Linked DNA regions of Pseudoduganella albidiflava. The main gene of each other region encodes a partner of the protein of the gene in region 2 in a complex. Links are inferred from orthologs where the notes say so. Each region holds a gene or a part of one and is shown on either strand. Other genes may lie near its edges.

Region 1 (16,652 bases), 6.1 Mb from region 2 along the record:
CGCGTTCGGGCCGATGCGGCTCTTGCGGAACACCAGTTGCCAGTCCGGCGCCGGCCCGCCGGCCAGTCCGTCGGCCGTGCCCGGCGGCACCAGCCGTGCGAAGCGCGCCGCCAGTTCGCCGCGCCGCGCCGCGGGCAGCCGGCTGGGCGAGAACACGTGCCGGTCCAGCAGCGCCAGCGTGCCCTTGCCCATCTGGCGCTCGACCGCTACGGGCAGGTTGTGCGCCAGCAGGTCGGCGCCGGCCGGCAGCACGAACAGGTAGCCCAGCACCAGCATGCAGCTCGTGACGCACAGCGCCACCAGCGTGCCGCGCCAGCTTTGCTGGGCACGCACCACCATGCTGTCGCGGTGGCCAGTGGCGTGCAGCAGCGTGTCGAGCGCCGCCTGGTCGTCCGCCTCGAAGGTGGCTTCGTCGGGAAACGTCAGCTTGCGCGGCGCGCGGGCGATGCGCTCGGCCACGCGCATCTCCCACAGCGGCGTGCTGCGTTCCACGTCGCCCTCCAGGTGCACGGCGCCGTCGCGCACGGCCAGCGTGACACGGTGCGCGCGCGACGTGGTGCCGTCGAAATAGCTGCCGGCCAGGCCCGTCTCCATGCCTTACAGCGCCAGGTCGAAGTCGGCCAGGTCGGCCGCGCCGTCGCCGAGCGGGCTGACGTGCATCCGCTCGCCGGCGACGATGTCGTCCAGGCTGCCGTTGACCACCAGCGACGTGGATTCCAGGCGATACTTCATCAGGCGCACGGTGGCGAACGGGATGAACAGGCCCAGCGTGCAGATGATTCCAAGCGCGTTGGTCAGGTAGATCCAGATGACTTCCTTGCCCCGCATCGTGGAGCGGAAGGCATGGCCGCCCAGCTGCGTGTGGTTCCAGATCAGGTTCTGCAGGAGGGTTGCGAACACCAGGGCACTGCAGATGAAGAAGGGATACAGGATCATCGGCACCCACATCAGCATGCCGAGGGCCGGCATCTCGACGATGGACGTCAGCACGATCGTGGTGGTCACGCCAGCCGCCACCCATACGGCGAACAGCCCCAGGTAGGCCTTGTAGAAGCTGCCCACCCGCGCGTCGAACGAGAACGGCATGGTGCCGAAGTGGCTGCTGGTGTGCTGGAAGCGCTTGAGGCGCTGGTGGGCGAACGGGTACAGCAGGCCCAGGGTCAGTACGCCCAGCAGCGGCAGCACCAGGAAATACAGGTAGGCTTCCTTCGCGCTGCCCTTGAAACTGAAGCGGATGCCGCGGTAGCTGCTGTTATACAGCGCGAACTGCAGGCTTTTCCAGAGCAGCCACGGCATCACGGCCCAGATCACCAGCAGGATGCCCAGGCCGAGCATCGGCGACACCTTGCCCGCCAGCGCGTAGGCGCCGAACAGGACCATCATCACGATGCGCCCCTTCAGGATCGTGAGCGGCTTGGCGTGGTACTCGAAGCCGCCGCCTGCCAGCCGCGTGTTGGCGTAAAAATACTGGTTGCGCCGCACCTTGGCCCAGGCCGTATAGATGCCCAGCGTGACGACCGACAGGAACAGGTTGACGATCCAGATCCGGAAATACTCGCTGCCCGAGGCGGTAAAGGCAAAGCCTTCTTCCCGGCTTTCCGGGTCTACCTGCCGTACCGCTGCACCGCCGCTATGTATGCTGCTCATGATGCTCCCCATGATGGTGAGATTGAAGTGAACGAGCACGATGCAGGCGCCTTGAATAGTTGTCAATCAGAAATGACAAATGTTCTCATGGAGTGTGCACGGCTGTGACAATTGGAGAGCATCGCCGGCTTCCCCGCGCCGGACCCGCGCCCTCCGCACTCATGTAAAATGGCACGGTTTCCGGGCAGCTGCCCGCCTCTCTTACTGATCACCCGACATGCTAGACAATCTGACTCAACGCCTCGCCAAGGTCGTCAAGACCATGCGCGGCGAGGCCCGCCTGACCGAAGCCAACACCGCCGAGATGCTGCGCGAAGTACGCCTTGCCCTGCTCGAGGCCGACGTGGCGCTGCCCGCGGTGCGCGAATTCATCGGCAAGGTAAAGGAAAAAGCGCTGGGCGAGGAAGTGGTGGGTTCGCTGTCGCCGGGCCAGGCGCTGGTGGGCGTGGTGCAGCGCGAGCTGGGCGCGCTGATGGGCGCCGACCTCGGCCCCGAAGCGGCGCAACTGAGCTTCGCGCAGCAGCCGCCGGCGATCATCCTGATGGCCGGCCTGCAGGGTGTGGGTAAAACCACCACCGTCGGCAAGCTGGCCAAGTACCTGCGCGAGCAGAAGAAGAAAAAAGTGCTGACCGTCTCGGCCGACGTGTACCGCCCAGCGGCGATCGCGCAGCTGCAGTCCGTGACCGGCCAGGCCGGCGCCGACTTCTTCCCGTCCACCGCGCAGGACAAGCCGGTGGATATCGCCCTCTCCGCGCTGGACTGGGCGAAGAAGCATTACCACGACGTGCTGATCATCGACACCGCCGGCCGCCTGGGCATCGACGAAGAGATGATGAAGGAAATCGCCGCCGTGCACGGCGCCGTGAAGCCGGTCGAGACGCTGTTCGTGGTCGACGCCATGCTGGGCCAGGATGCGATCAACACGGCCAAGGCCTTCAATGACGCGCTGCCGCTGACCGGCATCGTGCTGACCAAGCTCGATGGCGATTCGCGCGGCGGCGCGGCGCTGTCCGTGCGCCATATCACCGGCAAGCCGATCAAGTTCGCCGGGGTGTCCGAGAAGCTCGACGGCCTGGAAGCGTTCGATCCGGCGCGGATGGCCAACCGTATCCTCGGCATGGGCGACATCCTCGCGCTGGTGGAAGAAGCGCGCAAGGGCGTCGATGCGAAAGCGGCGGCGGACCTGGCCGCGAAGGTCAAGGCGGGCGGCAAGTTCGACATGAACGACTTCAAGGCGCAGCTGGGCCAGATGAAGAAGATGGGCGGCATGGCCGGCCTGGTCGACAAGCTGCCGGCGCAGTTCCAGCAGGCGGCCGGCAACGCCAACATGGACCAGGCGGAAAAGCAGGTGCGCCGCATGGTCGGCATCATCGATTCGATGACGCCGGCCGAACGCGCCAAGCCCGACCTGATCAAGGCGGCCCGCAAGCGCCGCATCGCGGCCGGCGCCGGCGTGCAGGTGCAGGAAGTCAACCGCATGCTGAACCAGTTCGAGCAGATGCAGACGATGATGAAGAAACTGCAGGGCGGCGGCCTGATGAAGATGATGCGATCCATGAAGGGCATGATGCCGGGCATGCGCTAATCGGCCTGCGCTGAAACGCGGCCATGGCGGCGGCGCGGCGACTTGCCGTACCTGAGTACTGTCTGCGTCGCCGCGCCTTGCCCTGACCACGTTGCAGCACAGTCCCAGCGACTGTGTTCCGCGCCCGCAAAGCCTGATACCACGGGCGTTTCTTCCTTCTAACCGCCCTGTGCGCAAGCCCAGCGGCGGTTTTTGCCATTATTAACCTTTCTTTACGTGCCGTTTCCCACAAATAAGACGAAAAACGCTTGCATCCTTGTAAAAAGCCCACCAATATTAGCCGTGCGATTGTAGTGCGCAAATTTCCCTGTGTTTGTTAAGGAGGCTCGAATATGGCAACAGCCAAGAAATCCACGGCAGCACCTGCCAAGAAAGCCGCGACCAAAGCGGCTCCGGCAAAGAAGGCCGCCGCTCCAGCGAAAGCTGCAGCCAAGCCGGCAGCGAAAAAGGCAGAACCCGCAGCACGCAAGCCCAATGCAGCATTCATGAAAGAGATGACTCCGTCCGCACAGCTGTCTCCGGTAGTAGGCGCCTCCCCGCTGCCACGCACGGAAGTCACGAAGAAAGTCTGGGAATACATCAAGAAGCACAACCTGCAGGACGCTGCCAACCGCCGCATGATCAACGCGGACGACAAGCTGAAAGCTGTCTTCGGCGGCAAGGCCCAGGTTTCCATGTTTGAAATGACGAAGCTGATTTCCGATCACCTGAGCTGACCATGTACCGGCCAGCCCGGTTGTAATCGCCCCGGCGTGAAAACCCCGGGGCATTTTTTTTTGGCGCTGTTCGCTTTAAACAGGCATCGTCGCTGAGCAGGCCTTGTCACCAGGCAGGCGTCGTCGTCAAATTTGGCGCTGTTCGCTTTCAGCGCCGCTTTCCAGGCCGCTCCTGTGCTCCGGCTGATGACAACTTGCATTTAATAAGTTGCCAAAAAGCTTATTTTTATCGATGATGGCATTCCCCACAAGACAAAGGAGATGCCGTGTCCAGCCAAGTTTCCTCCCCCATCGTCGCTGCCCAGCCGCCCCTGCTGTCGGTTGGCGATATCCAGGTCGACCGCTCCACCCATTTCGCCACGTTCACCGTCACGCTGAACCAGGCGGTCGCCCAGCCATTCAGCGTCGACTACGACACCATCAACGGCAGCGCGTATGCCGGCGTGCGCGGCGATTACATGGCCAAGGCCGGCACGCTGCATTTCGCCGCCGGGCAAACCACGCAGGTCGTGTCGATCCCGCTGGCCGCCGCGGACGCGCAGGGCGCGGAATGGTTCGGCCTGCGGCTCGGCGCGCTGCATGGCCCGGGCGCCCGCACGGTGACGGTCGGCGACGCGGTCGGCCAGGCCCTGCTGGGCGGCCAGGAAGCCGCTACCCTGTCGCCCTACCTGCGCATCGCGGACGTGGTGACCGACGAAGGCAAGGGCTACCTGGAGTTCGTGGCAACGCTGAGTGCGCCGAGCGCCGGCGCGGTCAGCTTCAGCTACAAGGCTTATGCGGCGGACAATCCCGGCCAGTTGCTCGCCGAGTCCCGGGTGACGATTCCCGCCGGCGCGACCCAGCATGTGATCCGCCTGCCCATCGCGGACGATACCGGCGTCCGCGATGCCCGCAACATCGTGCTCGAGACTTCCGCCGTGGCGGGCGCCCGCGCCGAACGTTCCGGTGCCACCGGGACGGTGCTCGACAACGACATGATGGCCAACGGCATCGTCAAGTCGCTGCTTTCCGTGGGCACGGTATCGGTCGATGAAACGGCGGGGCTGGTGACTTTCGCGGTCACGCTCGACAAGCCGGTGGAAGCACCCGTCTCGGTGCGCTATGCCACCGGGGACGGCAGCGCCGTTGCCGATCCGCTGGGTGGCGACTACCAGGCCGGGTGGGGTACCGTGCATTTCGCCGCGGGCGAGCAGGTCAAATACGTGACCGTTGCGCTGCGCGACGACGCGCTGGCCGAACAGGCCGAGATGTTCCAGCTGCACCTTGCCACCAATCCCACCGGGCCCGGCGCCGGGTTCGTGGTGGTCAGCACGACACCCGGCGAAGCGTGGATCGGCCGCAGCGACCTGCCGGCGGCCAGCACGCCGGCGCTGACCGCCGGCAGCGTGACGGTGGGCGGCAACGAAGGCTATGCCGAGTTCACGCTGACCCTGTCGGCAGCCGCGCCGGAACGCGTGAGCGCCGGACTGGTATTGCTGGATGCGCAGACGAAGGCGACGGTGCGCTTTGTCGGCAGCGTCGAATTCGAACCGGGCACCACGCTGCAGACGGTGCGCGTGCCGGTCGGCGAGGGCACGCCCTTCGTGGCGGACAAGGCTTACGAACTGGCGCTCGCCACCCCGCACAACCTGTCGACCGCGGCGGGTGCGACGCTGGCCAGCTTCACCGTCACCGAAGGCGACCCTGCCATCAGCAGGGTACCGGCCGCGTCGGTGCGCGACGTCACCGTCGATGAAGCCCATGGCACGGCCACGTTCAGCGTGGTACTGGACCGCCCGGCCACGTCGCCGCTGATGACGTTCTCATGGCATACGGCGGACGGCACCGCGCGCGCCGGCAGCGATTATGTCGCCGCCAGGGGCGTGGTGACATTCGGCGCGGGTGACGTGGTACAGCGCGTCACGGTGCCACTGGTGCAGGACCACGCGGCGGAGGGGACGACGGAAACCTTCCAGCTGGTCATCGAGCTGCCCGACGGCAGTGTCGACGCATGGATCCACGACAACGCCGGAACCGCCTACATCCGCGACAGCGGCGGCACGGCGCAAAGCTACACGATCGCCGCCCGCGCTGCCGTGGCCAGCGAGAATGGCTGGGCGGAGTTCGACGTGACCGGCAGCGCGATGAAGGGCGGGCCGGAGCTGACCTACACGATCAGCGGCATCGATGCGGACCGCGTGGCCGGTGGCCTGGAGGGCACGGTCACGCTGGGAGCGGATGGCAAGGCCCTGTTGCGCGTGCACCTGCTCGACGACCTGTCGGCCAATCCGGATGCGACACTGAAGGTCACGCTCGGTTCCGGCGCAAGCGCCGCGGTGACCGTGGTCGACACGCTGCCACTGAGCGGCACTCCCGGCAACGACCGCTTCACGCTGCCGCTGCATCGCGACGACCGGTTCGATGGCGGCACGGGGTTCGACACCGTGCTGGTGGGCGGCGTGCGCGAACAGTTCGACCTCGCCAGCTTCGAAGGTGGCTGGCACCTGCGCAATGCGGCGACGGGCACCACGATCACGCTGGTGGACGTGGAGCGCATCGAATTCCAGAACGGTGCGGTGGCGCTCGACCTCGATGGCCATGCCGGCCGGGCGTACCGGCTGTACCAGGCGGCGTTCGACCGCCTGCCGGACCAGGAAGGGCTGGGCTTCTGGATCGCGGGCCTGGACAACGGCGCCACGCTCCAGGATGTGGCGGCCCAGTTCGTGGGCTCCGCCGAATTCGCGCAACACTACGGCGCGAACCTGGGCGATGCCGCATTCGTCACGGCGCTGTACGCCAACGTCCTGCACCGCGCGCCGGATTTCAACGGCGAGGCATTCTGGCTGGGTGCGCTGCAAAAAGGCGCGTCGCGCGCCAGCGTGCTGGTGGAATTCAGCGAGTCGGCCGAGCACCGGGCTTCCCTGGTGGCCTCGGCGCAGGATGGCATCGAGTTCCAGGTGTTCGACTGACAAGCAGGCATGACAGGAAGAAGACGCCGGCAATGCCGGCGTAGCAGTACAACCGCCGGCGGTTCCGGCACGACAGGAACCGCCGGCGATACCGGCTCAGCGCCAGTTATTCCAGGCTTTGAGCACCGCGTTCGGGTAGGCCGGCTTGCCGCGGCTGCCGTTGTAGCGCCCCAGCGCCAGGAACAGGTCGCCCCGCTCCATGTCGATGTACATGCGCAGGATCGCGCAGCCATAGCGCAGGTTGGTCTGCATGTTGAACAGCTTGCGGCGGTCGCGGTCGCCGATCACGTTGGTCCAGAACGGCATCACCTGCATGTAGCCGCGCGCGCCCACGATCGACACGGCGTACTTGCGGTACGCCGACTCCACCTGGATCAGCCCCAGCACGAGCGAAGGCTCGAGGCCGGCGCGGCGGGCCTCGTACCACACGGTTTCCAGGAATTCGCGGCGATGCATCTCGTCGGGCAGCTTGCGCGCCAGGCGGCCGGACATGTCGGCCAGCCAGGCATCGTAGCGCGCCTGGTCTGCCGGATTGGTGAACGCGGGCTTGGGTGGACGGGCATCGAGGATCGCGTTGGACAGCGCCAGCCGCACCGAGTCGGCCAGCGATTCCTCTTTCTGGTTGCCGGCAAAGCCGAACGGCGCGCACAGCACGCCGGTGGCGAAGGCCACCGTGTGCCACCAGCGCAAGGGGCGCGCCCACCAGCGGCGCCTTTCCCGGCCCACCTTCATTATTGCTGCACTCGGGCCTTGATGAAGGCCACGATGTCCGCCACCGGCACGTTGGTGGCCTCGGTATCGCGGCGGCCCTGGTATTCCAGGTTGCCATCCTTCAGGCCACGGTCGCCGATCACCACCCGGTGCGGCACGCCGATCAGTTCCCAGTCGGCGAACATGGCGCCCGGGCGCAGGCCGCGGTCGTCGACGATCACGTCGATGCCGGCCGCCAGGGCCGCCGCGTACAGCTTCTCGGTCTCTTCCTTCACCAGTTCGCTGCGGTCGTAACCCATCGGGCACAGCACCAGTTCGAACGGGGCGATCGAGGTCGGCCAGATGATGCCCTTGTCGTCGAAATTCTGCTCGATCGCCGCGCCCAGGATGCGCGTGACGCCGATGCCGTAGCAACCCATCTGCAGCGGTGCCGGCTTGCCGTTTTCATCGAGGTAGGTGGCGTTCATCGCCGCCGAGTACGCGGTACCCAGCTGGAACACGTGGCCCACTTCGATGCCGCGCTCGATCGCCAGCACGCCCTTGCCATCCGGCGAAGGATCGCCCTCGACCACGTTGCGCAGGTCGGCGGTGACGTGCGGCTCGGCCACGTCGCGGCCCCAGTTGGCGCCCGTGAAGTGGAAATCTTCCTCGTTCGCACCGGTGACGAAGTCAGCCATGTTGGCCACGGTGCGGTCGGCCACCACCGTAACCGGGGCCTTGGTACCGATCGGGCCCAGGTAACCCGGCTTGCAGCCGTACACTTCGGCGATTTCCGCTTCGGTGGAGAAGCGGTAGGCGCCCTGCAGGCCCGGCACTTTCGCCGCCTTGATCTCGTTCAGTTCATGGTCGCCGCGCAGCAGCAGCATGAAGTACTGTTTATCCAGTTTGCCGTCAGTCTCGGTTTCCACCGTCAGGGCGATCGTCTTCACCGTCTTCGACAGGTCGATGCCCAGCAGTTTCGCCACGTCCTCGCACTTGGCCGCCTTCGGCGTGGCCGTCTTCACCAGCTCGGCGGAAGGCGCGGCGCGCGTGCCCGACGCTACCGCCTCAGCCGCTTCCATATTGGCCGCGTAGTCGGAGGTGGGGCAATACACCAGCGCATCTTCGCCGGTGCTGGCGATCACGTGGAATTCATGCGAACCGGTACCGCCGATGGCGCCGTTGTCGGCCGCCACGGCACGGAACTTCAGGCCGAAGCGCGTGAAGATCTTCGTGTACGCATCGAACATCACCTGATAGGACTTTTGCATGCCTTCCAGGTCGCGGTCGAACGAGTACGCATCCTTCATCGTGAATTCACGGCCGCGCATCAGGCCGAAGCGGGGACGGCGCTCGTCGCGGAACTTGGTCTGGATGTGGTAAAAATTCAACGGCAGCTGGCGGTACGACTTGATCTCGCCGCGCACCACGTCCGTGATCACTTCCTCGGACGTGGGCTGGATTGCGAACTCGCGGCCATGCCGGTCCTTTACGCGCATCAGTTCCGGCCCCATCTTGTCCCAGCGGCCGGTTTCCTGCCACAGCTCGGCCGGCTGGACCAGCGGCATCAGCAGCTCGATGGCGCCGGCGCGGTTCATCTCCTCGCGCACGATCGCCTCGACCTTGCGGATCACCTTCAGGCCCATCGGCATGTACGTGTAGATGCCCGAGCCCAGCCGCTTGATCATGCCGGCCCGCATCATCAGTTTGTGGCTGACGATTTCGGCGTCGGAAGGCGCCTCTTTGAGTGTGGAAATAAAAAACCGTGACGCACGCATATCTGTGAATTCTTTTCAAAAAGAGAGGGTTATAATCAACCTAATTTTAAAGGATTAGCTGGCTGATGCATCCATCATTTATACAATCTGCGCAACTGCGTGGCCAACCGCGCGTTCAACGGCGCGCCAGGCCGCGGCCTTCAACCGCGGTCGCGCCGGCTGCTTCCCTACCCGGGGGGCGCTGCCGGCACGCGGAATCATGGGCAAAAATGTAAGAAGATAGGTGGGGGCTGCGTCGGCACGCAGAAAGTTTGAGGTGCACTATGCTCGATCGGGAAGGGTTCCGCCCCAACGTCGGCATCATCCTGCTCAACTCGCATAACGAGGTGTGGTGGGGCAAGCGGGTGCGCGAGCACTCATGGCAATTTCCGCAAGGAGGAATCAAGTACGGCGAAACACCCGAGCAGGCAATGTATCGGGAGTTGCAGGAAGAAATCGGCTTGCGCCCGGAACACGTGAAAATCGTGGGCCGCACGCGCGACTGGCTGCGTTACGAGGTACCGGACCATTTCATCAAGCGCGAGATCCGCGGCCATTACCGTGGCCAGAAGCAGATCTGGTTCTTGCTGCGCATGTGTGCGCGCGACAATGAAGTGAACCTGCGCCTGACCGACCACCCTGAATTCGACGCCTGGCGCTGGCACGAATACTGGGTGCCGCTGGACGTGGTCATCGAGTTCAAGCGCGAGGTGTACCAGCGCGCGCTGCAGGAATTATCCAGGTTCCTCACCTGGCCCGCGCACGGCGAACGCCGCCATTCGTCGCGCTACCTGCGCCAGCCGCATGGCCGCGGCCAGCAGGGCCAGCGGCCCCAGCAGCAGACGGTGGCGGCGCCGCCACAGGAGCTGGTCGGTTGCGACGGCGCGGCGCTGGCGACGTCCGGCAAGCGCTGACGTTCGCCGATCCGGCGCCGCCAGATGCACTGGTGTCGGACATCCTGCCTCCGGCAGGGTGTCGGACACCGGTTTTTCCTTGCACGGCTGTCCGGCACGGGATCTCCCCGCCCCGCGTCCGGCGCCGTTTTTGACTGTCTACCGCATGCGCCGGCATTTCTTTGTACAATGTCCGCCCATCCCCGCACGCCTTCCGCCAGCCATGTTCACCCCCTCCTCCCACGACGTCCGCCGCTTCTTCTGCGAAGTGTTCCGCAAGGACCGCGCCCATGAAATCCTGACGCCGCTCGAAGCGATGGCGCTGGACTGGGTGCGGCTGCATCCCGAGTACGATGCGGCGCTCGCCGACGTGGACGCGGCGCTGGCGCGCGATTACTCGGTGGAAGGCGGCGAAGCCAATCCCTTCCTGCACCTGGCGATGCACCTGTCGATTTCCGAGCAGGTCTCGATCGATTCCCCGCGCGGCATCCGCGCCGCCTACGAAGCGTTGTCGAAAAAGCGCGATTCCACGCACGAGGCGCAGCATGAAATCATGGAATGCCTGGGGGAGATGATCTGGAAGTCGCAGCGCAGCGGGCTGCCGCCGGACGGGGATGCGTACATCGACGCCGTGAAGCGCCGCGTGCAGCAGTGAAAGTTGCCTGGAAAATGGGGTCGTCCCTGATGCCGCTTAGATAAGCCCACCCCAAGTGCAAATTCCGGGGTCAGGGTGGAGTACTGGCTGGTAGGCCAGTACCGCTACGCCGGCAAGGAGCGATGCTCCTTGAAACCCCGGCTACGCCCCGGCGGGGTGAGGCAGGGGTTTCGCGAAGCATGCTTCGCGCCTGCGGAACGATGCTGGCATGCAGGCCAGCATTCCTTCCTGACCCCAGCCCTTCGCTTTTGGGGTGAATGCATGCGCTTTCAATGTATCGGCAACAAGAATTACCGCTTGATGACCATCGACCCCGGCAGGCTGTGGAAATACGCCGCCAGGTCTTCGATATCCTTGTTCGACAGGGGCTTCACCAGCCCGCCCATGATCGGGTTGTTGCGGCCGTTCGGGCCGTCGCCGCGCTTGTAGGCGACCAGCGCGTGGGCCAGGTAATCCTTGTGCTGGCCAGCCAGCTTCGGATAGCTCGGGTCGATCGGCGAGTTGTAATCCTTGCCATGGCAGGTGGCGCAGGCGTACTTGTCGGCCAGGGCCTTGCCGTTGTTGATGTTGCCGCCGGCGGCGGACACCGCGGCGGAGGCGATGCAGCAGGCCACGGCGAGCAGGGTTTTCTTCATCGTGGTCCTCATTTCTGCTTGGCGTAATAGGCGGCGATGTCGGCGATGTCCTGGTCGGACAGGCTGACGGCGATGCCCTTCATCGACGGGTGCTTGCGGTCACCTTTCTGGTAAGCCTTGAGCGCCGCTTCGATGTACCTGGCATTCTGGCCGCCGATCTTCGGCACCTGGAACACTTCGGGGAACGTGGCCTTGTAGCCCGGGATGGCGTGGCAGCCGATGCACATTTCGATCTTGGCTGGCGCGGCGGCCGGGTTGCCGACGACGTCCGCGGCGACGGCGACCTGGGTTGCCTGCGTGGCGCCGGCAAGCAGGCATACTGCTATGAGTCTATTCATGGGTGGCTAGTCGAATCCAAAAGAGTAATTGGAGGGGACTCATTCTCGTCGCGGTCTCCGTGTCCCCTTGCTGCTTGCATAAATACTTGCTTTTCGTGCTACCAGCGGCCGATTCTAGCGCAGCTGTTTCCGGTCGTCCACCACGATTCCAGTACGTTCTGGCATGCTCGGAACTACCGTATACTGGCTTTTTTCGTCCGCTACGGAAAGCTTTTCCATGACCGTCCCCCACCAGACCCCACGATTCGACGGCTCCGCCCAGTATGTTGCCACCGCCGACCTGAAACTTGCCGTGAACGCGGCCCTCACGCTGCAGCGCCCGCTGCTCGTGAAAGGCGAGCCGGGCACCGGCAAGACCATGCTGGCCGAGGAAGTCGCCGCCGCGCTGGACCGCCCACTGTTGCAATGGCACGTCAAGTCGACCACCAAGGCGCAGCAGGGGCTGTACGAATACGACGCCGTCTCGCGCCTGCGCGATTCCCAGCTGGGCGACGAACGGGTGCGCGACATCCACAACTACATCGTCAAGGGCGTGCTGTGGCAGGCCTTCACCGCGCCCGAACCGGTGGTGCTGCTGATCGACGAGATCGACAAGGCCGACATCGAATTTCCCAACGACCTGCTGCGCGAACTGGACCGGATGGAATTCTATGTGTACGAGACGCGCGAGATGGTGGTGGCGAAGCACCGCCCGCTGGTCATCATCACATCGAACAACGAGAAGGAGTTGCCGGACGCCTTCCTGCGCCGCTGCTTCTTCCACTACATCGCCTTCCCGGACAAGGATACGATGGAAGCCATCGTCGAGGTGCACTTCCCGCACCTGAAGCAGGAATTGCTGGCGCAGGCGCTGCGGACGTTCTATGAAGTGCGCGATGTCTCCGGCCTGAAGAAGAAGCCGTCCACCTCCGAATTCCTCGACTGGCTGAAACTGCTGCTGGCCGAGGATATCCCGCCCGAGGCGCTGCGCAGCCAGGACAGCAAGGCGATCGTGCCGCCGCTGCACGGCGCGCTGCTGAAGAACGAGCAGGACGTGCACCTGTTCGAGCGCCTGGTGTTCATGGCGAGGACCAACCGGTGATCGACGTCCGCCCCGTCACGCTGGAGTTCAATGGCGTGCGCCTGGAGCCGCTGGAGCAAGGGCACGCCGGCGGCCTGCGCGCGGCCGCCCGCGACGGCGAGCTGTGGAAGCTGCGCATCACCTCCGTGCCGGAACCGGACAACGTGGCGGCGTATATCGCCACCGCGCTCGAGATGCGCCCTGCCCGGCTGGCCTTCGCCGTGCTCGATGCCGCCACCGGCGAAATCCTGGGTACCACCAGCTACCACGACATCGTGCCCGCCATCGACCGGCTCGAGATCGGCTACACGTGGTATGCGAAAAGCCGCCAGCGCAGCCACGTCAACACCAGCTGCAAGCGCATGCTGCTGGCGCATGCCTTCGACACGCTGGGCTGCGCCGTGGTGGGCCTGCGCACCGACAACTTCAACCATGCCTCGCAGGCCGCCATCGAACGGCTCGGCGCGAAGAAGGACGGCGTGCTGCGCCACCATGGGATCCGGCGCGACGGCACCGTGCGCGACACGGTCATGTACAGTATCGTGCGCGGCGAATGGCCGGAAATCCGCGCCCACGTCGACTATCTGCTGCAACGTCCGCAAGCTCCACGCCCATGCTGATCGACTTCTTCTTCACGCTGAAGGACGCGAAAATCCCCGTCACCATCAAGGAATTCCTCACCTTGCTGGAAGCGATGGAGCGCGGCGTCGTCACGCAATCGTTCGACGATTTCTATTACCTCGCGCGCCTGGCGCTGGTGAAGGACGAAGCCCACTACGACCGCTTCGACCGCGCCTTCGCCCAGTATTTCAAGGGCATCGACGGTGCGTTCGACGGCAAGGCGTCGATCCCGCTGGACTGGCTGCTGCAGCGCATGAAGCGCGAACTGACCGACGAGCAGAAGGCCGCGCTGGAAAAATTCGGCTACGACAAGCTGATGGACCGGCTGGCCGAACTGCTGAAGGAGCAGAAGGAACGCCACGAAGGCGGCGGCAAGTGGATCGGCACCGGCGGCACCTCGCCGTTCGGCAATGGCGGCACCAACCCGGAAGGGGTCCGCATCGGTGGGAACGAGTCTGCAAAACCTGGCAACCGTACCGCCGTGAAAGTGTGGGACCAGCGCACCTACAAGGACTACGACGCCGACAAGGAGCTGGGCACCCGCAACATCAAGGTGGCCCTGCGCCGGCTGCGCCGCTTCGCGCGCGATGGCGCCCAGCAGGAACTGGCGCTGGACCAGACCATCCGCGCCACCGCCAACAATGCCGGCTGGCTCGATATCCGCATGCAGCCGGAACGCCGCAACAACGTGAAGGTGCTGATGCTGTTCGACGTGGGCGGCACGATGGACGACCACATCGAGCGCACCGAGGAACTGTTTTCCGCCGCGAAGTCGGAGTTCAAGAACATGGAGTTCTTCTACTTCCACAACTGCGTCTACGACTACCTGTGGAAGAACAACCGGCGCCGCAATGCCGAGCGCTTCCCCACCTGGGACGTGCTGCGCAAGTACCCGCCCGACACCAAGCTGATCTTCGTCGGCGACGCCACCATGAACCCCTATGAAATCCTGCAGGCCGGCGGCTCGGTCGAGTACAACAACGAGGAAGCCGGCGCCGAATGGCTGGCCCGTTTCACGCAAGCCTTCCCGAAGTTCGCCTGGCTGAACCCGGAGCCGGAACAGTACTGGCAGTACCGGCAATCCATCGCGATCATCGGCCAGCTGATGAACGGGCGCATGTTCCCGATCACCCTGGACGGGCTGGAGCGGGCGATGCGGGTGCTGAGCAAGTAGGGTATCGGCCGCCAGGCGCCGGCGGCGATCCGGCTATCGGCATTCATCCCGCCGGCGCCGGGTTCCTCCCCGATTCACGGGCATTCGTCGCATGGGCGAAATCATCCTCTCGCCCGCCGCTAGAATGGCGGGGCAAGTTCAACACGAGGATTCCGATGAGCTCTCCCGCTTACCCGCCGTTCAACGCGCCGCCCGTGCCGAAGATCACGCACGAGCGCCGCCTGGTGCGCCGCTACCTGCTGCAGTCGGCGCTGCGCTTCAACGCTGGTTCGCTGCTGTTCGTGTCGCTGGCGATCGCGCTGCTGCCTCTCGGGATGGATATCGGCACGCCTGCGCCGGGCGAAGCGGGAGTCCGCAAGCTGGATCCGTACATCGTCGGCGGTGTCGTGCTGGCGATCATGGCCTGGCTCGCACTGTTGTCCAGCGGGATCGCCCGCGGCTTTCTTTCCCGGCTGGGCGACCAGGGCACGGCGCTGTCCGCCGAGTCGATCGCATCCACGGTGACGCGCCGCATCGATGCCCCGTTCAATCCCTACACCACCTTCGACCTGTGCACCGAAACCCTGTCGGGACTGGCGCTCGGCACGGCGCTGGGATACGCCGGGCCGCCGGCGTTCTCCCATGACCCGTTCAAGGGCCGGATCGTGCTGGGCCGCTGGCGTCCCCCGGTACTGGGGCGCCATGTCGAGGTGAGGGTCTCGACCGAGCTGGGCCCCAGCTGCCGCATCGAGCTGCGCAGCCGCCCGGGCCTGGCCTGGTTCGCGATCCAGCAGGGCCAGTCGCTGAAGGCCGCCGAGACGGTGTGCGCCCACCTGCGCCAGCACCTCGAACGCCACACGGCCGTGCTGGAAGCGGCGCGGCGCGAACGCGAGCTGGAACGCACCTCGCTGCAGGCGCGCCTGTCGGCCCTGCAGGCCCAGGTCGAGCCGCACTTCCTGTTCAATACCCTGGCCAACCTGAAGTACCTGATCCGCACCGACCAGCAGGCCGCGCAGGAGATGCTCGACCACCTGGTCGGCTACCTGCAGAACGCACTGCCGGACATGCGCTCGGTATCCTCGACGCTGGGCCGTGAAATGGACCTGGCCAGCGACTACCTGGCGGTGATGCGCATCCGCATGGGCGAACGGCTGCGCTTCGAGGTCGCCGTGGACGACGACGTGCGCAGCCTGCCGTTTCCGCCGGCGATGCTGATCTCGCTGGTGGAAAACGCCGTCAAGCACGGCCTGGAGCGGGCCAGCCGGCCGGGCCTGATCACCGTCGGCGCGCAGCGCGAGCACAAGGGGGACGGCGAGCTGCTGTGCGTGTCCGTGGTCGATGACGGCGTCGGCCTCACCGAACAGGCCGGGCAAGGCACGGGCCTGGCGAACATCGCCGAACGCCTGGCGCTGCTGTACGGGCGCGCGGCCAGCCTGTCCGTGGAGCCCGGCGGCGGACCAGGCGAAGCACGGGGTGTGAAGGCCGTGCTGGCGGTGCCTGTGGCAGGAAAGGACGCCTGATGCCGACCGCCCTGCTCGTCGAAGACGAACCGCTGCTGCGGGCGGAACTGGCGGACCAGCTGCGCGGCCTGTGGCCCGAGCTGCAGATCGCCGGCCACGCCGAGAACGGCATCGACGCGGTGGCGCGCATCGATGCCTTGAAACCGGACATCGTGTTCCTGGACATCCAGATGCCCGGCCTGAACGGCCTGGAAGTGGCGCGCCACATTCCCGAATCCTGCCAGGTGGTGTTCGTCACGGCCTACGCGGAACATGCGCTGGCCGCCTTCGATGCCGGCGCATCCGACTATCTGGTCAAGCCATTGACCACCACGCGCCTGCTGCGGACGATCCGCCGCCTGAAGTCGCGCGCGGTCGCAAATCCGCCGCCGGCCGTGTGGGAAAAGCTGTTCGAACGGGATACCGCGCCGGTGTACCTCAAGTGGATCAAGGCG
Region 2 (10,200 bases):
TTCCTGGATCGCCATCAGGCCAGGCATTTCCGTTTCGGCGATCTTGATTTCCTTCTCGCCCCACGCGGCCAGGCCGATGTCGGCAATGATGTAATCCTGGGAATCTTTGAGTACGGCGTTCATCACGCCTCCTTTCATGTTGAAAAAAGTTGACGTGAGCGCGGTTGCAGAAGTGTCCGAGCCTGGCGGATTCGAATGATCCGTCGCAACGCTCCTCGGAGAACAGGCATTCTATAACAAAAAACCGGTGATCACGGCATGCATGCCGTGACCTCCGTTTTTTTTGTTGCTGCGGTGATGACGCTAGCCGCCAGCGGCGGCTTGTCGAGCAGCTTTCAGGACAGGCCGGCGGCGGCGCGCAGGGCGGCGGCCTTGTCGGTGCGTTCCCAGCTGAATTCCGGCTCTTCGCGGCCGAAGTGGCCATACGCGGCGGTCTTGCGGTAGATCGGACGCAGCAGGTCCAGCATCTGCACGATGCCTTTCGGGCGCAGGTCGAAGTGCTCATGCACCAGTTCGGCGATCTTCTCGTCAGGGATCACGCCGGTGCCTTCGGTATAGACGGTGATATTGATGGGACGGGCGATGCCGATCGCATACGACACCTGCACCTGGCACTGCCGCGCCAGGCCGGCGGCGACGACGTTCTTGGCGACGTAGCGGGCCGCGTAGGCGGCCGAGCGGTCGACCTTCGACGGATCCTTGCCGGAGAAGGCGCCGCCGCCGTGCGGCGCGGCCCCGCCGTAGGTGTCGACGATGATCTTGCGGCCGGTCAGGCCGCAGTCGCCCTGCGGGCCGCCGATGACGAAGCGGCCGGTCGGGTTGACCAGGTATTTCGTGTCTTTCAGCCATTCCTTCGGCAGCACCGGGCGGATGATCTCTTCGATCACCGCTTCCTCGATCTGCTTGTGCTGCATTTCCGGCGCGTGCTGGGTCGACAGCACGACCGTGTCCACGGCCACCGGGCGGCCGTTCACGTAGCGCAGCGTGACCTGCGACTTGGCATCCGGGCGCAGCCACGGCAGGCGGCCATCCTTGCGCAGCTGCGACTGGCGCTCGACCAGGCGGTGCGAGTAGTAGATCGCGGCCGGCATCAGTTCCGGCGTTTCATCGCAGGCGTAGCCGAACATCAGGCCCTGGTCGCCAGCGCCCTGGTCGAGGTCGATGCCCGCACCTTCGTCGACACCCTGGGCGATGTCCGGCGACTGCTTGTCGTAGGCCACCAGCACGGCACAGCCGCGGTAGTCGATGCCGTAGTCGGTGTTGTCGTAGCCGATGCTTTTGATGGTTTCCCGGGCGACCTGAATATAATCCACGTTCGCGTGGGTGGTGATTTCACCGGCCAGCACGACGAGGCCGGTATTGCACAGCGTCTCGGCGGCCACGCGGGCAGTGGGATCCTGGGCCAGGATGGCGTCGAGGATGGCGTCGGAGATCTGGTCCGCGACCTTGTCGGGGTGGCCTTCGGAAACGGATTCGGACGTGAAGAGGTAATCGATGGAAGACATCGCAAGCTCCTGTATAAGTGTCTGTGACTCGAGTTGAAAAAATCTGTCGCAACAACCCATACGGCTTGCGACGCTTTAGCGATATTTTTATCCCGCCTCGCAAGTTGTCTGTTAACTCGGCGGTCACTGCTGCGTGGTATTTTACGCTTCTTCAAAAATTTTTGCGCAGGCACACTTCTTTTTTTCGAGTTCATGCTGTTACGAATTTTCCGTTTCTTCTCAATATTCTCCTTGCCCTTGCTGCATGCAATGGGAAGTGTCCTGGGATGGGCCGTATACCTTTTATCACCTTCCTATCGCCGCCGGATGCGCGAGAACATGGCACGCGCCGGCTATGGCAGCCACTTGCGCCAGGCCGTCGCGGAGGCCGGCAAGGCCGTGGCCGAATTGCCATTCGTCTGGCTGGCATCGGACCAGCGGATCGCACGCCGCGTGTTCCTGAAAAACTATGAACTGGTCGAAGAACACCTGCGCGCGGGGCGTGGCATTGTGTTCCTCACGCCACACCTTGGCTGTTTTGAAATGACCGCGCAACGCGTGTCGCACGACAGCCCGATCATGGTGATGTACCGCCCGCCGAAGCAGGCGGCGATGAAGCCGCTGGTGGAAGTGGCGCGTGCCCGCGGCCAGATGCTGCTGGCGCCGGCCAACCTGTCCGGCGTGCGGATGCTGGCCAAGTTCCTCAAGTCAGGCAAGCCCATCGGCATCCTGCCGGACCAGGTGCCGCAGGAAGGCGAAGGCGTGTGGGCCGAGTTCTTCGGACGGCCGGCCTACACGATGACGCTGCCGGCCAAGATGGCCAGGCTGGGCGGCGACGCGCCGGTGGTGCTGACCTATGCCGAAAGGCTGCCGCGCGGGCGCGGTTTCCTGGTCCACTTCGTGCCGTTCCCCGGCTCGCTGGAAGGCGACAACGCGCAGCAGGCACGGGCGATCAATGCGGCGATGGAGCAGTTGATCGCCGGCTGCCCGGCCCAGTATTACTGGAGCTATAACCGCTACAAGGTACCGCCCGGCGTGGCGGCCCCCACTACGGCGGAGGCCGCATGAAGATCCTGCTTGGTTTCATGTGGCTGCTGCACTGGCTGCCGCTGCCCGTGCTGGGCCGCTTCGGCACGGCGGTGGGCAGCCTGCTGTTCATCATCATGGGCCCGCGCCGCGAGATCGCGCTGGTCAACCTGCGCCTGGCGATGCCGGAACTGTCGGAAGCGCAGCGCCGCGACCTGGCGCGCCGCCATTTCCAGGCATATTCGCGCAGCGTGTTCGAACGGGCGGTGCTGTGGTGGGCATCCGAAGCCCGGCTGCGCCGGCTGATCCGCATCGAGACCAGCGACGGCATGCCGCCGGGCCAGATCCCGGTGGCGGCGATGACGGAAAAGCCGACCATCCTGCTGTGCCCGCATTTCGTGTGCCTGGATGTGGGCGGCGCATCGATCGCGATGGAAGCCTCGGCCTCGTCGATGTACGTCACGCAAAAGAACGCCACGTTCGACGCGGTGCTGCGCGCCGGCCGGGCTCGCTTCAAGCCAGTCAAGCTGTTCACGCGGCAGGATGGCATCAAGCCGATCCTGCGCGCGCTGCGCGACCGGCTGCCCTACTTCATGCTGCCGGACATGGATTTCGGCGAGAAGGATGCCGAGTTCGTGCCATTCTTCGGCGTGCCGGCCGCGACCCTGACGGCCACCGCCCGCATCGCCGCCACCACCGGCGCGCAGGTCATGCCCGTGATCGCCACTTTCCTGCCGAATTATCAAGGCTGGCGCGTCAAGTTCTATCCGGTGTGGGACAATTACCCTGGTACCGACATGGTTGCCGCCACGCGCCGCATGAACGAATTCATCGAGGAGCGCGTGCGCGAAGCGCCGGCGGAATATTTCTGGACTCACAAGCGCTACAAGACCCGCCCCAACGGCGAAGCGTCCTTCTACTCGAACAAGCGATGAAACTCAAATTCACCAAGATGCATGGCGCCGGCAACGACTTCGTCGTGATCGATGCCATCAACCAGCAGATCGACTTCACGACCGCGCAGTGGAAGGCGCTGGCGGACCGGCGCTTCGGCGTCGGCGCCGACCAGTTGCTGGTTGTGGAAAAGTCGACGAACCCCAGCTGCGATTTCCGCTACCGCATCTTCAACAACGATGGCGGCGAAGTGGAACAGTGCGGCAACGGGGCGCGTGCGTTCGCCAAGTTCGTGGCCGAGAAGGGCTTGACGGAGCGGCGCAGCATCGCTGTCGAAACGATGTCGGGCATCATCGCGCCGCGGCTGGAAGAAGATGGCAGCGTCACGGTGGACATGGGCGCCCCCATCTTCGACACCGCCCTGGTGCCTTTCGATACGGAAGGCCTGGCCGGGCAGCCGGAAGGCGACGATACGCTGTGGCCGCTGGTGCTGGAACTGGCGGGGGAAAAGGAAACCGTGCTGGTGTCGGTGCTGTCGATGGGCAATCCGCATGCGGTGCAGGTGGTGCCCGACGTGGACACGGCGCCGGTCGAACTGACCGGCCCGCTGATCGAGCACCATGCCCATTTCCCGAAACGGGTCAACGCCGGCTTCATGCAGCTGGTAAACCGCCAGCACATCAAGCTGCGCGTGTTCGAGCGCGGCGCCGGCGAAACGCTGGCGTGCGGCACCGGTGCCTGCGCGGCCGTGGTGGCGGGCATTCGCCGCGGCCTGCTCGATTCGCCGGTGCGCGTGGATGCGCGCGGCGGCGAACTGTCGATTGCCTGGGCCGGCGATGGCGAACCGGTCTACCTGACCGGTCCCGCCGTCACGGTGTTCGAAGGCGAGATCACGGTCTGAACCTAATGCCGCTTAGTTAGCGGAATTAGATGTAGTTCGCGGCGCTAGCGGATTGGTGGCTTGGCAGGGGTTTCGCGAAACATGCTTCGCGCCTGCCAGGCGGTGATGGCTTGCAAGCCATCATTCCTCCGACAGCGAGCCCCCTGACGCCAACTCAAACAGTCACGCCGCCTTAACTTAACGGCATTACCGTCTGACCCTAATGCCGCTTAGATAAGCCCACCCCAAGTGCAAATTCCGGGGTCAGACCCGGCGGGTCTGACCCCTGCCCTTCGCTGTTGGGGTGAATGCATGCGCTTCCAACGTATCGGGTAACGCTTAACTTAGCGGCATTACCGTCTGACCCGGTTGCAAGGAACCGCCAGCGAACCTAGGCGGCCAGCTGCGCACGGCCGCCTTCGTCGGCTCCATCGACCGACTGCAGCCATGTCTTGAAGCGGTACAGCCGCTGCCGGTAATTGCCTTCCAGCTTGCTGTCGACCTGCTCGAACTGGCGCGCGATGCGCTCCAGCGCCTGGCGCTGCCGGGCGGTTTCCACCAGTACCAGCCGGCGCCGCCCGCGGCCATAGCTGGCGCGGATGTCGACGACGAGGCAATGGCCCTGGTCGGCCGCCTTCACATCCAGCAACAACGCTTCCGCCCGGGTCAGCCCGAACAGCGCGGCCAGTTCGATGCGCGCCGCCAGCAGCGGCTGGCTGCTGACCAGTTCCCGCGTCAGCAACGGCAGCAGTGCCACCGCCCACCCGCTGGCATCTGGAGCCGGCGCGATCCGGGCCAGCGCTTCGGCGGCCTGGGGGCAGTGCTGCGCCGCCGCTTTTTGCAGCCAGTACGCCGCCTTCACGTCGTTGCAGTCGCTGCTGCGCCGCATGCGCCATGCCTGCAGGCCGCATTCGAGCTGCGCGCCACCATGCCCCAGTGCCGCCGCCCGCTCCAGGCACGCTTGCGCCTCGCCCACGCAGCGCTGCGAAAACTCCGGTTTCACATAGATGCGCGACAGCGCGAACCACGCTTCGGCCAGGCCCTGCTCGCCGGCGCGCGTGAGCCAGCGCACCGCTCGCTTGAAGCTGGCCGGGCCTTGCGCCAGCCGCATGCCCCCCGCGTCGATGCGCGCCAGTTGCAAGCCCAGCGCCAGTTGCGCGTGGCGATCGCCCGCCGTGGCCGCCAGCTCGCGCATGCGCTGCGCCTCGTCGCCTTCCGCGCCAGACGCAGTGCCGCTTTCCTGCATCAGTGCTTCCGCGCAGCGCGCCAGCAGGCGGGCATCCGCGGCCGATCCCGACCACGCGGCGCAATCGGCCGGTGCCTGTGCAAGCAGCGCACGTGCCAGCGGCAGCGCGGTGTCGAGGGCAAGGGCCGGCTCACCCGGCTGTGCTTCGCCGGTGCCGCGCCCCGCCAGCGCCATCGGCACCGGTGCTGCTTCGTGGCCGGCGAGGCGAAGCCGCGCCAGCAAGGCGCCCGCCTCGCCGGCCCCGGCACGCTGCGCCGTGTCCAGCGCGCGCCGGGCACGCTGGCACAAGCCGGGCTGCGTAATGGCCGGCTCCTGCAGCAGGAGCTGGCCCAGCGTGATCGCGGCCTGGACGATGCCGGCATCGCTGGCGCGGGCATACCACTCCAGCAGCGTGGCGCGGTGGTGGCTGGCATATTGCCAGGGAATGTGGCGGCCGATCAGCAGCCATGCCTCGTCGAGGCCGGCGGCTGCCGCGCGTGACAGCCAGTGCAGCGCGGTAGGTGGGCTGCACGGCAAGCCGGCACCGCCGGCAAGGTAGAGCTTACCCAGTTTCAACTGGCATTCGGGGTCTCCCGCTCGCGCACCCCGGATCACTGCCAGCTCTTCACGATTGGCCATGTCGGTCTCCTGAACGCTGCTTATCGCGGCCCCCGGCCATGCCGGGTTTCGCCTGCTGCGTTTTCTTGTCGTTGTGAGAGTAAGGCGTAACTGAACAGTTTATGTAGCGAATTGTTGCACGTCTAATACAAGGTTGACTTCGCTTGATCTCGCGCAAACGAGGTCAAGCAGTGGTCCGGCTACGCTGTCCGTGATTACCTTACCAATGAAAGGATTACATGACGTGAATAAACCAGTTGGCACCGTAAAACTACCGTTTTATAAATACAACAAGATTCGGAAGATTTAGCGTTTTCAACCAAGACTCGTGCCGTCAATCGACCAATCCACGGCGCTCGACAGCAACCTCATCTAAGGTGCACCTGTCCAGTTTCACAAGCATCCACCGCTGGCTTCTTGAACCAATCAATTCAGAACAGAGGGAACGACAAATGAAGAAATCCTTGGTTGCCCTGGCCCTGACGGCCGCCTTCGGCGGTGCCGCCGCCCAGTCTTCCGTGACCATCTACGGCACGATCGACGCCGGCATTCAGCGCACCACCCACACCGCCAACGACGCCACGCAGGTTACCCGCCGCGATAACAACAAGCTGGGTTTCCGCGGTGTCGAAGATCTCGGCAATGGCCTCAAGGCATTGTTCCAGCTGGAAATCCGCTACGATCCCGATACCGGCGCGCTCGAGAACAATGTGCGTCCGCTGTTCCAGGGCCAGAGCCGCGTGGGCCTGCAGGGCGCGTTCGGTACCGTACGCATCGGCCGTGGCCTGACCGCCTACCAGGAAACCTCGACCCAGTTCGAGCCATGGTCCGGCCTGCCCGCGGTAGCCGGCTACCAGACCGACCTGCACGTGGCCGGCTATTCGAGCGACCCGCTGAGCGTTGTCGGCAATTCGATCAACCGCTTCTCCAACGCGGTGTTCTACAACACGCCGGTATGGGCCGGGTTCCAGGTCAATGTATCGGTGGCCACCAAGGAAGCCAACAATGGCCCGGCCATCATCGGCAAGGGCACCGCCTCGGCACCGCAATACGCGGCCAACTCGACGGCATCGGCGAATCCGTACTCGGTCAGCGCCACCTACACCAACGGTCCGTTCGCGGCCATGGTGGGCGCCGAACGCAATGCCATCGAAACGGAACTGTGGTCGGTGGCGGCCTCGTACAAGCCGATTCCCGACCTGAAGCTGATGGCTTCCTACCAGCGCCAGGACCTGGGCCACACGATGTGGACCAACGAGAATATCAGCGCCTGGGTGGTGGGCGCCAACTACACCGTTGGCGCGAACAAGTTCCTGGTCGGTTATGGCCAGAAGGATCCGGATGGCGTGATCAAGACCAAGCAGGCATCGGTCGGCTATGAGTACAGCCTGTCGCCGCGGACCTACCTGTATCTCGACCTGTCGGTGAAAAAGGCGCCGTTCACCGTGGCCGCCACCAATGACGACACCCGCAAGCACTATGCGCTGGGTGTGCACCACAATTTCTGATCCGTTTTTCAGTCCGCTTTTCAGTCAGTCCGCTTTTAAGTCCGACCGCTTATCCAGTCCGTCTGCTTTTCTAGTCCAGTCTTCACAGTGCGAGGGAGAAGCGCTCCGGGGGCAGTTTGCCGGAGCGTTCTTTTTTTGCCGGTCCGTCGGGTAGAATGTTGCTTGCTTTTCTTAAAGTGACAACAATGACCGCTACCCTGGATTCCTCGGCTGTCGCGCAATACCTGGCAGACCATCCCCATTTTTTTGAAGAACACGCAAGCCTGCTGGGCGACGTCCGGCTGTCCAGCCCGCTGACCGGCCGCGCCGTGTCGCTGCAGGAGCGCCAGATGGAAGTGATGCGCGAGCGCTACAAGGCGCTGGAACTGCGCCTTGCCGAACTGAACCGCAATGCGCAGGAAAACCAGGCCATCGCCAACCGGTTCCACGCCTGGAATCAGTCGCTGCTGCGCGAGCGCGACGTGGCCGCGATGCCGCGTGCCGTCACAGAAGGATTGAAGGCCGCGTTCAATGTGCCGGCGGCCACGCTGCGCCTGTTCGGTGTCGCGCCGGCCCATGCGCAGGAATGGTTCGCGGCCGGCGTATCCGACGATGCCCGGCTATTCGCCAACGGCTTGCTTACGCCCTACTGCGGCAGCAACAACGATTTCGAAGCGGTGCGCTGGCTCGAGGATGCCGGCTCGATCAAGTCCGCCGTGATCGTGGCGCTGCGCCAGCCCGGCGCCGGCGGCGCGGCCTTCGGCCTGCTGATCATGGGCTCGCCCGATCCGGAACGCTTCACGTCGCTGATGGCCACCGATTTCCTGGTGCACATCGGCGAAACGGCCAGCGTCGCGCTGGCCCCGCTGCTGGCCTGAGCATGGGCGATCCGCGCGGCATGGCCGACTGGAGCGCGGAGTGGCTGCGGCACCTGGCCACGCAGCGCAAGCTGTCGCCGCGCACGGTCGACGCCTATGGCCGCGACCTGGCCGAACTGGCCGGGCTGCACGGCGGGCAGGACTGGACCGCCATCACCCACGCGGACATCCGCCGCTACACCGCGAAATTGCACGCGGGCGGCCAGCAACCCCGCTCGATAGCCCGCAAGCTGTCCGGCTGGCGCAGCTTTTTCGGCTGGCTGGCCGACCACACGGCCCTGGCGGCCAACCCGGTCGACGGGGTACGCGCACCGAAACGGCCGAAACTGCTGCCGAAAGCCCTGTCGGTCGACCATGCCGTGCAGCTGGTCGCAACGCCGGCACGCCGGGCAGCTACCCCGACCCCGGCCGAATCGTGCAACAGCGCGATGTTCGAACTGCTGTATTCCAGCGGCTTGCGGGTATCCGAACTGTGCGGGCTCGATACGCACTTTCGCAAGGCCGACGCAACGACCGGCGCGTCGGCAGGCTGGCTCGAACGGGAAAATGCCGAAGTCGTGGTGACCGGCAAGGGCAACAAGATGCGCCGCGTACCGGTCGGCAAGGCCGCGCTGGCCGCGATCGACGCCTGGCTGCGGGTGCGCCCCGCCCCGTCCGACGGCAGTGCCGCGCTGTTCGTGAGCGAACGCGGCAGCAGGATGTCGCCGCGTGTCGTGCAGATGCGGCTGAAGCGCCATGCGATCGCCGCCGGCGCGCCGGTCCACGTGCATCCGCACATGCTGCGGCATTCGTTCGCCTCGCATGTGCTGCAGTCTTCCGGCGACTTGCGGGCCGTGCAGGAAATGCTGGGGCATGCCAGCATCACGTCGACCCAGGTGTATACGGCACTCGATTTCCAGCACCTGGCCGAGGTGTACGACAAGACCCATCCGCGAGCCAAAACAGGCAAAGGCACGGGCTGATCGAGGTCAATTGTGCGATTGGACAGCATAATTGGAATTCCGGCATAATCGACCGATTCTGATTTTGGCAACCGATTCTTTCAACTGACATGGCACTGATTCCGACCACTATCCTGACCGGCTTTCTCGGCGCCGGCAAAACCACGCTGCTGAACCGCATCCTGCGCGAACAGCACGGCATGCGCATCGCCGTGATCGAGAACGAATTCGGCCAGGAGAATATCGACAATGAAATCCTGGTGCAGGAAAGCCGCGAACAGATCGTCGAGATGAACAATGGCTGCATCTGCTGCACGGTGCGTGGCGACCTGATCATCGGCCTGTCGGACCTGGCGAAGAAACGCGCCGCCGGCGAAATCGCCTTCGACCGCGTGGTCATCGAAACCACCGGTTTGGCCAATCCCGGCCCGGTCGCGCAAACCTTCTTCATCGACGAGGAAGTGGGCAGCCATTACCTGCTCGATGCGATCGTGACCGTGGTCGACGCGCGCCATGCGATGCAGCAGCTCGACGCCAACGAGGAAGCCCAGCGCCAGGTGGGCTTCGCCGACAAGATCCTGCTGTCGAAGACCGACCTGGTCGATGCCGCCGCGATCGAGGAACTGACGGCGCGCCTGAAGCGCATCAATCCGCGCGCGCCGATCGGCCGCTCCGATTTCGGCAATGCGCCGATCACCGAAGTGCTGGACCTGAAAGGGTTCAACCTGAATGAAAAGCTGGAGATCGATCCGGATTTCCTTGCTGCC

Evidence for each region.
Region 1: the proteins of dapF (region 2) and EYF70_RS02050 are in contact, whole or in part, in a solved structure (PDB 5YGU), measured with the Escherichia coli proteins. The link is inferred for Pseudoduganella albidiflava from one-to-one orthologs.

What each region holds. Positions count from the first base shown.
Region 1 is NZ_CP036401.1:470,385-487,036, reverse strand. The notes cover bases 8,498-11,442. They hold EYF70_RS02050 (RNA pyrophosphohydrolase), read left to right. Parts: upstream 8,498-9,627; coding sequence 9,628-10,257; downstream 10,258-11,442. Other genes in these bases: EYF70_RS02040 (c-type cytochrome), read right to left, coding at 11,182-11,442; EYF70_RS02045 (DUF1841 family protein), read left to right, coding at 10,460-10,891; EYF70_RS02055 (proline--tRNA ligase), read right to left, coding at 8,498-9,364. Also shown: EYF70_RS02085 (M48 family metallopeptidase), read right to left, coding at 1-594; EYF70_RS02080 (YjgN family protein), read right to left, coding at 598-1,647; ffh (signal recognition particle protein), read left to right, coding at 1,865-3,232; EYF70_RS02070 (SWIB/MDM2 domain-containing protein), read left to right, coding at 3,565-3,948; EYF70_RS02065 (Calx-beta domain-containing protein), read left to right, coding at 4,215-6,896; EYF70_RS02060 (lytic transglycosylase domain-containing protein), read right to left, coding at 6,993-7,628; more of EYF70_RS02055, read right to left, coding at 7,628-8,497; more of EYF70_RS02040, read right to left, coding at 11,443-11,526; EYF70_RS02035 (c-type cytochrome), read right to left, coding at 11,535-11,864; EYF70_RS02030 (AAA family ATPase), read left to right, coding at 12,082-12,945; EYF70_RS02025 (GNAT family N-acetyltransferase), read left to right, coding at 12,942-13,544; EYF70_RS02020 (vWA domain-containing protein), read left to right, coding at 13,538-14,719; EYF70_RS02015 (sensor histidine kinase), read left to right, coding at 14,875-16,218; EYF70_RS02010 (LytR/AlgR family response regulator transcription factor), read left to right, coding at 16,218-16,652. UniProt on the Escherichia coli protein: Master regulator of 5'-end-dependent mRNA decay.
Region 2 is NZ_CP036401.1:6,574,415-6,584,614, forward strand. What follows is about bases 2,374-5,373. They hold dapF (diaminopimelate epimerase), read left to right. Parts: upstream 2,374-3,441; coding sequence 3,442-4,305; downstream 4,306-5,373. Other genes in these bases: EYF70_RS27225 (lysophospholipid acyltransferase family protein), read left to right, coding at 2,374-2,552; EYF70_RS27230 (LpxL/LpxP family acyltransferase), read left to right, coding at 2,549-3,445; EYF70_RS27240 (tetratricopeptide repeat protein), read right to left, coding at 4,676-5,373. Also shown: ahcY (adenosylhomocysteinase), read right to left, coding at 1-123; metK (methionine adenosyltransferase), read right to left, coding at 336-1,505; more of EYF70_RS27225, read left to right, coding at 1,698-2,373; more of EYF70_RS27240, read right to left, coding at 5,374-6,148; EYF70_RS27245 (porin), read left to right, coding at 6,580-7,635; EYF70_RS27250 (DUF484 family protein), read left to right, coding at 7,821-8,492; EYF70_RS27255 (tyrosine recombinase XerC), read left to right, coding at 8,495-9,454; EYF70_RS27260 (CobW family GTP-binding protein), read left to right, coding at 9,544-10,200. UniProt on the Escherichia coli protein: Involved in the succinylase branch of the L-lysine biosynthesis and in the biosynthesis of the pentapeptide incorporated in the peptidoglycan moiety. Catalyzes the stereoinversion of LL-2,6-diaminopimelate (L,L-DAP) to meso-diaminopimelate (meso-DAP).